Regions from separate parts of the Agrobacterium sp. 16-2014-1-2a genome, predicted to be linked through region 1. Evidence: predicted binding sites of a transcription regulator. Region 1 holds the regulator's gene; each other region holds the start of a gene.

The links. Region 1 encodes PhoB, which activates phosphate uptake and scavenging genes when phosphate is short. Its sites were predicted from a motif close to TGTCATNNANCTGTCAT; they were not measured.
Region 2: ACQZ45_RS08340 (DUF1045 domain-containing protein) is a predicted target of PhoB. The motif match lies at 1,622-1,638, and genes of this name have one in related genera.
Region 3: ACQZ45_RS00255 (ceramide glucosyltransferase) is a predicted target of PhoB. The motif match lies at 1,766-1,782, and genes of this name have one in related genera.

Annotation. Positions count from the first base shown of each region.
Region 1 covers NZ_JBNWBX010000001.1:1,420,554-1,423,826, reverse strand. The annotation lists gene pstB (phosphate ABC transporter ATP-binding protein PstB) at 1-257, shown strand, start outside; gene phoU (phosphate signaling complex protein PhoU) at 356-1,081, shown strand; gene phoB (phosphate regulon transcriptional regulator PhoB) at 1,113-1,796, shown strand; gene ACQZ45_RS07110 (GcrA family cell cycle regulator) at 2,098-2,631, opposite strand; gene ACQZ45_RS07105 (aspartate aminotransferase family protein) at 3,062-3,273, shown strand, end outside.
Region 2 covers NZ_JBNWBX010000001.1:1,665,075-1,668,347, reverse strand. The annotation lists gene ACQZ45_RS08345 (alpha-D-ribose 1-methylphosphonate 5-triphosphate diphosphatase) at 1-835, opposite strand, end outside; gene ACQZ45_RS08340 (DUF1045 domain-containing protein) at 832-1,530, opposite strand; gene phnE (phosphonate ABC transporter, permease protein PhnE) at 1,797-3,146, opposite strand; gene phnE (phosphonate ABC transporter, permease protein PhnE) at 3,146-3,273, opposite strand, start outside.
Region 3 covers NZ_JBNWBX010000001.1:47,085-50,357, forward strand. The annotation lists gene ACQZ45_RS00245 (ETC complex I subunit) at 1-141, opposite strand, end outside; tRNA gene ACQZ45_RS00250 (tRNA-Pro) at 407-483, shown strand; gene ACQZ45_RS00255 (ceramide glucosyltransferase) at 538-1,680, opposite strand; gene ACQZ45_RS00260 (DUF982 domain-containing protein) at 2,263-2,532, opposite strand; gene ACQZ45_RS00265 (BON domain-containing protein) at 2,744-2,992, shown strand; gene ACQZ45_RS00270 (DUF192 domain-containing protein) at 3,052-3,273, opposite strand, start outside.

The DNA of each region.
Region 1 (3,273 bases):
AAGTGATCCTGATGGACGAGCCGTGCTCGGCGCTGGATCCGATCGCGACTGCGAAGGTCGAGGAACTGATCCACGAACTGCGCACCAACTACACCATCGTCATCGTCACGCACTCCATGCAGCAGGCGGCGCGCGTTTCCCAGCGTACGGCCATGTTCCATCTTGGTCATCTTGTCGAAGAAAACGAAACCGACAAGATGTTCACCAATCCGGACGACCAGCGCACGCAGGACTACATCATGGGCCGCTTCGGCTGATCCCCGGCCGGTGCTTTATCGTAACCGTACAAGACTGGTGCCTCTGCCGTGCCCCGCTGTTGGGCACGCGCATGCAGGCCAAGCCGGAGGAATAGACCATGACACAGACAACGACCCATTCGCATATCCTGTCTGCCTATGACGACGAACTGAAGTTTCTGACGCGCCGCATCGCCGAAATGGGCGGTCTTGCCGAGCAGATGTGCGGTGACGCCGTGCGCGCACTCGTCAATTCCGATGCTGCGCTCGCGCAGAAAGTCATTTCGGACGATACCATTCTCGACCACGCTGAGCGCGAAATCGGCGACAAGGCGATCGTAACCATCGCCAAGCGTCAGCCGATGGCGGCAGACCTTCGCGAGATCATCGGCACCCTGCGTATCGCCGCCGATCTCGAACGCGTCGGCGATCTTGGCAAGAACACGGCCAAGCGCGTTATCGCTGTCGCCGGCACCGGCGTTCCGCGCAAGCTCGCCCGCGGCATCGAGCATCTGTCCGACCTGGCGCTGGTGCAGCTCAAGGAAGTCCTCGACGTCTATTCCACGCGTTCCGCCGAAAAGGCCAATGCGATCCGTGAACGCGACGAGGAAATCGATGCCATGTACACGTCGCTCTTCCGGGAGCTTCTGACCTACATGATGGAAGACCCGCGCAACATCACCACCTGCACGCATCTTCTGTTCTGCGCCAAGAACATCGAGCGTATCGGCGATCATGCGACCAATATCGCAGAGACGATCTATTACATGACCACCGGCAGCCAGCCGGAGGGCGAGCGTCCGAAGGACGACAGTTCCAACACGCTTGGTTCGGTGACCGAGTAACAGACAAGCAGAAGCTTGCGGAGTTCAGCATATGGTGCCCAAGATTGCAGTTGTGGAAGACGAGGAAGCGTTGAGCGTCCTGCTTCGTTACAATCTCGAGGCTGAGGGATACGACGTCGACACGATACCCCGTGGCGATGAGGCGGAAATCAGGCTGCAGGAGCGCATTCCGGATCTTCTCATCCTGGACTGGATGTTGCCCGGTGTCTCCGGTATCGAACTATGCCGGCGCTTGAGAATGCGGCCGGAAACAGAACGCCTGCCCATCATCATGCTGACGGCGCGTGGCGAAGAGAGCGAACGGGTTCGCGGTCTCGCTACCGGCGCTGACGATTATGTCGTCAAGCCGTTCTCGACGCCGGAACTCATGGCCCGGGTCAAGGCCATGTTGCGCCGGGCCCGTCCCGAGGTTCTGTCGTCGGTGCTCAAATGCGGCGATATCGAACTGGATCGCGAGACCCATCGCGTTCACCGCAAAAGCCGCGAAGTGCGCCTCGGCCCGACGGAATTCCGCTTGCTGGAATTCCTGATGACGTCGCCGGGTCGGGTGTTTTCCCGCTCGCAATTGCTGGATGGCGTCTGGGGTCATGATATCTATGTCGACGAGCGCACTGTCGATGTGCACGTCGGACGTCTGCGCAAGGCCCTGAATTTCTCGCACATGCAGGATGTCATCCGCACGGTGCGTGGCGCGGGATATTCTATGGAAGCCTGAGCGACGCGGAACCAGGTGGTTTCGCTGGCGAAGTAGTGCACCAAAAAATCAGGAAGCCCGAAATCTGAAACGGTTTCGGGCTTTTTCAATGTGAATATCCGCCAAACTCGATGCCATTGTCCGTTTTGACCGGAGAAGATCGGCTGCGCGTTGAAATCCGGATTGAAGGGTCACGCCCAATAGTAAGGGGAAAGGGTGTGGCCTGCCATCAAGTCGCCCCAGAAAGCGGCTTGATTTTTGTCATAAAAAAAACGGGCCCGAAGGCCCGTAATTTTTGAGTGCTGAATGCGTGCCGCAACACTCAAGCCTTGCGGCGCTCGCTCACCGGCTGGTAGGCGAGTTTCGCATGGAACTTGCAATAGGGCGAAGATTCCAGCGCCTCACAACCGCAGAAATGGAAGTCGTCCTTCAGCGGATCGCCAACCGGCCATTTGCAGGTGCGCTCGGTCAGTTCCGTCAGCGTCAGGCGACGGGAAATCGGCGTGACAACGTTCTTGGAAGGAACGTAATCGAGCACCTGCGCGGTCTCGATATCGATCTCCTCGTGCAGCGCCGTTGCCGCGTTCGAACGGGTGAGGATACGCGCCGGTGCCGCGTTGACGCGACCTGCGAAAGTCGTCGCGCGCGGGGCAGGGGCAGCTGTGCGCTTCGGCGCGGAGCGTGCCGAAGTCACTGGACCGCCAGCCTTGACGCGTCCCGGCAGATTGAGACGATGGACCTTGCCGATCACGGCATTACGGCTGACGCCGCCCAGCTGCGCTGCAATCTGGCTGGCGCTAAGGCCCTCGGACCACAATTTCTTGAGCTTTTCGACTCGTTCGTCTGTCCAGTTCATGCCGCTTCTCCGCTTGTCGCGTGTATTTTCGGCAGAATCCCTCTCCGTCTCGCGCGCATGCCGCAAGCGTGGTTTCCGCCTGATTTTCGGTGACTAGTTCCGCCGCAATGCAGTCTAGTAATTAGCGATTAACCTAGTGCCAGCCCGACTCCGTGGCAAGAGTCGCGGGAATCATCTGGAATCGATTTTCCGGTTTTCCCCAACTTGCTGGCGTATTGAGTCTGAAAGGCAACACCTTGGGGCTGGCCCGCCGCCGCATACTAGTGCTTGAGAAGCCCGGGAAACGCTGACTTTTGTTGACATCGGCAAACGAAGTGACAATAGTGCCCCTGCCGCCGCAAGGCGGCATTTTGATTTTCAGGCGAGGGATAACCCCGCAAGCCTATTGACAACAGTTTGACAGCGCATCTGCGCAAGGAGTGATACAGCCATGGCCGAAGCCGGCGCGCCATTGTTTGATACGTTTTCAAGAGCCCCCCTGCGCTTCGAGCGCGGTGAGGGTGTATGGCTGTTCACGGAAAGCGGCGAGCGATATCTGGATTTTGCGGCCGGTGTCGCTGTCAACTCGCTGGGCCACGCCCATCCTCACCTCGTTGATGCGATCAAGACGCAGGCCGAGAAGGTCTGGCACGTCTCGAACCT
Region 2 (3,273 bases), 240 kb from region 1:
TGCCGCGAACGATGTTCGGTGCGCCCATCAGTACGCTCATGCCGGCGCTGTGCGAAGCCTTTGCCGCCTCGACGCTGGTGGGGAACTCCGCGAGTTTCACGCCGTGCCCGATCGCTTCGCCCACATGCGCTTCTGTAGCGTCGTCATGGCTTGCAACGGTTATGCCGCGCTCGGCGCAACGGGCCGCCAGGTAATCCCGGTGCTTGGCGGAAAACTCCGCCGATGCCGTCTGCCGGCGTCTGACGAACTCGGCGAAAGCCTCGTCGCTCAGTCCGCGCTTCTTCTGGTAATAGAAGATATATTGGTCCATCGACTGAAACTGGCGCTGCCCCGGGGAGTGGTCCATCATCGAAATCAGCCGCACACGCGGATCGGTCTCGAAATCTTCGAAATGCTCGAGCACATCGGCGGAGGCGACTTCACAGCGCAGGTGCAGCAGGTGATCTGCCCGCAGGCGGTTCTGATCGGCAGCGGTTTCAATGGCATCCGCCATTTCCCGCATCTCGCCCTTCTTGAACCCGCCATCTTCGTCGGAGCCCAGCCGCAGGCAGTCGAAAACAGTGGTAATGCCTGATGACGCGACCTGCGCATCGTGAGCCTGAATGGCGGCAATCTTATCCCAGATAACCCCGGGACGCGGCGAATAGTGCTGTTCCAGATGGTCGGTGTGCAGTTCCACCAGACCCGGGATGAGGAAATCGCCTTCGAGATCCTCGCCGGTCTTGGAGGCGCCTTCGCTGATATCGGCGATCTTGCCGTCACGGATCAGAACGGATCCCAGAATAATATCGTCTTCCAGAACGATACGGGCGTTGGAAAGGGCATGCTCGGTCATGGGTCAGCATCTTTCTTTGGCGGCTGGCCAAGCGGGTGCCAGCGATGAACGGTAAATGGTGCGCCGCGCGTTTCCTCAACGAACAAAGCGAGGCCGGAAATGGTGAGAGGCCGGTCGACGAACTCGGAAAACTTGGTCGAAAGCACATCCTGGATAGCGGGCGCGTCGCTTTCGTCGATGCGGCCCGTCAGCGTCATATGAAAGCGGAAGTCGTCCATGACATGCGGATAACCCCAGAGCGACAGATTTTGCCGCTGGCTTTCGGTCAGGTTTTGCGGGCGGCGGCGGGCAATGTCGGTCTCGGACAGGGGCGCGCGAAACCGGTCGAAATGGTCGACGATCTCAGCGGCAAAATCCTGCAGCCGCTGGTAGGTGCGATCCGGAACGAGCGCGAAAAACGGCCCGAGTGCGCCGATGACAACACGCGGAATATCGAAGACGGAGTGGCTGGCCGCAAACTGTTCGAGGGCGGCGACGAGATCCGCTTCGCTGTATTTTTCGGAAAGCTCGAAGGGGGCTTTCAGCGTCGCGTGGAAACCGTAACGGCGCGGCTCCTCGGTCATCTCCGCATAAGCGGCATGGTCATCATGTTGGGCGCCGGAAAAGGCATTGCGTCCCAGCCAGCGCGACGCCGCTTCAGTCAGCGGATGATCTTTAGCCGGAGAAAAATAGATGGCGTAGCGCACGGCAAGCACTCTTCGGTGTCATGGAAAACCTGGATGAAAAGCTATTTGGCGTGACTCGCCCGCTTCCCGCAAGGTCAGGAGTGCGAGGTAATCGCTTTCCGTGACAGAATGATGATGCCCCAGGAAAAAAAGCGCTTGAAACGCCGCGTGTCTCTCGAATGTCCGCAAGACGGATGCTGGCGCATTGAGGGGATGTATCTGACTTTGCAAAGAGGTTCCGGTTTTGCGCACGTCTCGGGAAGCGGGATAGCCAAACCCCGCTCCTGCTTTATGAATTAATGCTGGGTTTTCCCGATCAGGCGCGACCGCAGGGAATTCGAGATGTGGTCGAACAGGAAAACCACGAAGAGAATGAGCAGCACCATATAAGCGACCTTGTCCCAGTCGGCATTGGTACCCATTGCTTCCAGCAGTTTCAAACCGATGCCGCCAGCGCCAACCGCACCGATGATCGTGGCTGAACGGGTGTTGCTTTCCCAGAAATAAAGCGACTGGGAAATGAAGACCGGCAGGACCTGCGGAAGCACGCCGAAACGATTGACGGCAATGGGAGAAGCGCCAACCGATTTGACGCCCTCGCGCTGCTTGTCGTCAACATTCTCCAGCGCCTCGGCATAGACCTTGCCGAGCGCGCCGGTATCGGTGAAGAAGATCGCGGCAATGCCGGGGATCGGCCCCGGACCGAAGCTGCGGGTGAAAAACAGCGCCCAGATCAGCATGTCGATCGAGCGCAGGAAGTCGAATAGACGCTTCATGCCCCAGTTGGCGGCCCTGTTGGCGGTGATATTGCGTGCGGCGAGAAAAGCGAGCGGCAGGGCAACGAGCGTGCCGAACAACGTGCCCACAAAGGCCATCACCAGCGTCTGCATCAGCTTGGAAAGAATATCGGCGTGCTGCCAGACACCATTGTCGAGGAAATCATCGACCATGTGGCTGATATTGGAGCGCGTGGGATCGAGCCTTTCCCCCCACAGCGCCAGTGCGGCAAGGTCGCCATAGCTCTTGCCCCAGAATTCCGATTTGGTATCGAACAGGAAGTTCGCCCATCCGAGGAACCGCCGCTGCACGTAAACCTGGCTGGTGCGGATTTCCGCCTGTCCGGCAAAACCGTAATGCACGAGAACCTTGTTGCCGTCCTGCGTGATCTCTTGCGGCAGGACCTCAGGCGCCAGAGCCTTGTCGCCATTGATGATGACGGGATAGTTCTTGCCGTCCACATAGACGTCCACCCGGGTCGGCGTTACGTCGAGACGGTTTTGCGTGCCCGCGTAAACGACGCTGTAGCCGCCATCCGGCAAGGGTTGCAGCCAGTCGATCGGCGCATCGGCGGGATATTGCATCCGGCTTGACCACTGCGGGTTCACCTTGCCGTCTTCGAAACGAAGGCGTGGCTGGGCCCGCCAGGAATACCAGTCCTGAATGTAGCTCGAAGCGCGATCCCATCGGCCCTGCATGAAAGCGGGGCCGACATTGAAGAAGAAAAAGCAGGCGGTGAGATAGACGAGGACGGCGACAATACCGGTCAGCAAGCCGAATCGCTGCATGAAGCCGCGATTGAAAATTGCGGGATGTGCGGCCGTCAGCCTCTCGCGGTCTGCGGTATTGAGAATGAAGCTGGACGACATCAGGCCGCTCCCCGTCCGAATTCGAAGGATTGATGGCCGATCAGCCTGCGGCGCAACCAGCTTGAAAACTGGTCTACGGCGATGATGGTGATCAGCAGCAGGATGATGATGGCATAGGTCTTGGAGG
Region 3 (3,273 bases), 1.4 Mb from region 1:
CATGTCGGATGTCGAGGTGTATCCCATGATCGGATCGATCTTGCGCGGGACCTCAGCGTCGAATTCCAGAACCCAGACATTGGTTTTCGCCTTGCCGGATTGCATGGCGGTCTTTGCAGGGCGGTAAATCTTCGCAGACATGTCGAAACTGCTCCGGTTGGGCGGTGGGGCATACGCCCCGGATTACTATTCACGTACCTGAATAGAATAACCAAATCGTGTCAGGAACGCTGAATTTGAAATGGACCGACTCCATGTGAGAGTCAAGACGATTATCCCTTGCGGCCTCTTCACGGTCCCATCGCGTTGCATGAGTTTTCAATAATCGAGGCAATGGGCTCAACAAAGATGAATTTCCCTGTTGCGGACTGCGGGTGAACCGTGTATTCCCCAGCCATCGCCTCGGCGGAGTGTAGCGCAGTCTGGTAGCGCATCTGGTTTGGGACCAGAGGGTCGGGAGTTCGAATCTCTCCACTCCGACCATTTAAAGCGAAACATTCGCTTGTAGGTGTAACCCCTTTAAATAATAGCTTCCGTTCAGTCCGCTGAAGGTCCGGCCAATGTGCTTTCGGCCGTGCCGATCGTCATGACATTGCCGCGCCATGCAACCGCGCTGCCGATCCAGCTGCGTACCCAGACGAATGGCATGATGACATCCCGCGCGACCATTGCCGGAAGGGTATAGAGGGATACCGGCCACCGGTTGAGAGCTGCGAGCGCCAGTTCCGGGCCATACATGATGGCGAGTACGGCAATCGCGGTGACGGCAAGGTTCGCATCCGCGGCAACGGCGGCAGCGAGCGCGAAGAGGAGCGGGGGAAGCGCGCCGGTGAGGATTTCCGGGGCGAAATATTGCGGGAAGGTGACGCGCCGCAGCCGCGCCCAGCGGGTCTGCCGCGACCAGATCTCACCGGCATGGCGCTGTCCGAGAGGCTGCTCGAACGGGGCCGACACCAGATATACCTTGCGACCGGCATTTCTGACCAGCTTCGTGGAAGCGGCATCTTCGGCGATTTCGGCGGCGAGCGCGCGGATGCCGCCGCGCTCTTCCAGGAATGGCTTGTTCCACAACATCGATTTGCCCTGCGCGAAGCCCATGCCGATGGCTTCCGCCGCATATTGCCAGCGGCCTTGCGAGCCGTTGAGGAAGGCGCATTCCACATGCGCCCAAAAGCCATCCGGCCGGGAGCCGAGCGGTGGCGAGCAGACCAGTCCGCTATCCGGCCGCCAGGCCGACATCATGGTTTCGATATAGGATTGCGGCATCAAGACATTGGAATCGGCCAGAATGACCCATTCGTGTTGGGCAGCACGCCAGCCCTTGACGCAATTGTTCAGTTTGGGATTGGCGCTGATGCGATCATCGCCGATGAGCAATTGCGCTGAAACTGCGGGGAAGGCCGCGCTTGCCTTGCGCACTTCCTCGATCACGGGATCGAACTCGTCGGCGACACAGAACAGCAGCTCATAGTCCGGCCAGTTGAGCTGGAAGGCGCGCGACAGCGTCAGCGGCGTGAAAGTTTCGATGCCGCGCAGCGGCACCACCAGCGATACCGGCGGTTTCTGCCGGACAAGTGCGTTGTCCGTATCGCGTCTTTTCAGCCGCCAGCCTGCCAGAACGACGCCGAGAAGATTGAAGGCGAGGAGCAGAATTGCGCAAAGGGCAAAAACAGTTTCCATGCTGGCCAGTTCCACTCCCAAGCTTTCAGCGGTTTACCCGCCAACCGATTCCATGGAATTCGTCATTGCGGATTATAACGTTTGCATGACAGTTACATGTCATGTTCCGCAGGCAGGATCCGACTTCGGTCGTTCATGCGCCTCTGGCGCACGGGTCGATGCCGCGTTTGTTACCGAGAAAGCGTGAACGGTTTTTGCAGGCTACCTGTTCGCTAGGGGAGACGGTTGTTTGCCTGGTTGAATGCGATAACGACGAAGCGGGCGTGTCGCGCTATCAGGAATAGTCGCGTCGAAACACCGATTGTAAGACAGAAATCTATCCGAGTATTGACTGCCGGTGCATGGGGATAATTAAGACGGTGTATCTCACAGCAACCTCCCGATCCCTGTTCGCCCGGCCATTTGAATAGGACGACGCTCAGGCTTCAATCAAACGGGCGATCCACGCAGGTGGATTGCCCGTTGTTTTGACCTCTGGAGGCATGTTGATGAACGCAGATCAACTTCCCGCTCATCCGATTGTTATCACGTAAGTGATTGATATTTATTCGATAATATTCACAAAGCCTTCCGCGTGACGACCTAGTGGATGTTCAGAATATGCGCGTGGCTGCTTGCGACCAGAAACGATTCCCGCGCTTTTTCGATGTCGCATTTTCCGGCGATAGCATCGAGACAGTTCCTGCGTGCGTCCTCATATTCCGGTCCGTGTTCTTCCGGCCAGCGGTACATCAGCATGTCCAGCGCCACCAGAGGGCTGTAGATTTCCACCGCTGCGGATAGCGGCAGGTGGATAGCCACCGGCTTCATCCACGAGGCGTGGTGACACGGCTCCGTTTTGTTAATCAGCATGTCATTCTCCTCCCTGTTTCATGCGCCTTGACGGCAGATTTCACTCCCATGCGCGAAATGCTCACCTCACGAAATGGTTCCCGATCACCTAAAATGTGATCGGGCAGGGGGTTCCAATTTGCCAAGATGAATGGAAGATGAACGAATTGATGAACCGGAGATGAACAAAACCGTGATTCGGGCGTTGTAATAGCCAAGAAGGAGAACGCACATGTTCAATTTGTCAGGCATTCAGGAAAGCTTCTTTGGAGACCGCATGGCGGGTGTATGCGAGGCCATCACCTCTGCACTGGCTTTCGAAAACGGTCTCGAGAAGTCGCGGATTTCCGCAACCGTCGAAAATGACGTTATCTATCTTGAAGGGACGGCGGATTCGGTCGAGGCAATCGACATTGCCATCAATCTTGCCGCATCTATTTCCAATTGCCGGATTTTGAGCCATATCGAGCCGGTCTACTGAGATCTTGCCGGCCGGGCGAAACGTCGTCCGGCCTTTTCAGACGCAGTAACGCGGCAATGTCATTTCCGGTTGCCGATTTGTGCACTGCGAACCACATCGCCCGGTTTGATGCCGTAGCGTTTGGCAGTGCCGCCATTCAGTTCAAGCACGAATTTGACCGACCCACGGGAGCTGATGATCGCTTCCGAGTGTGGCACGGCGTTCTCGTGGATATGGGTTATGCGCCCGTCCCGGGCGATGAACAGCATGTCGAGCGGAATGAGAGTATTCCTCATCCACAT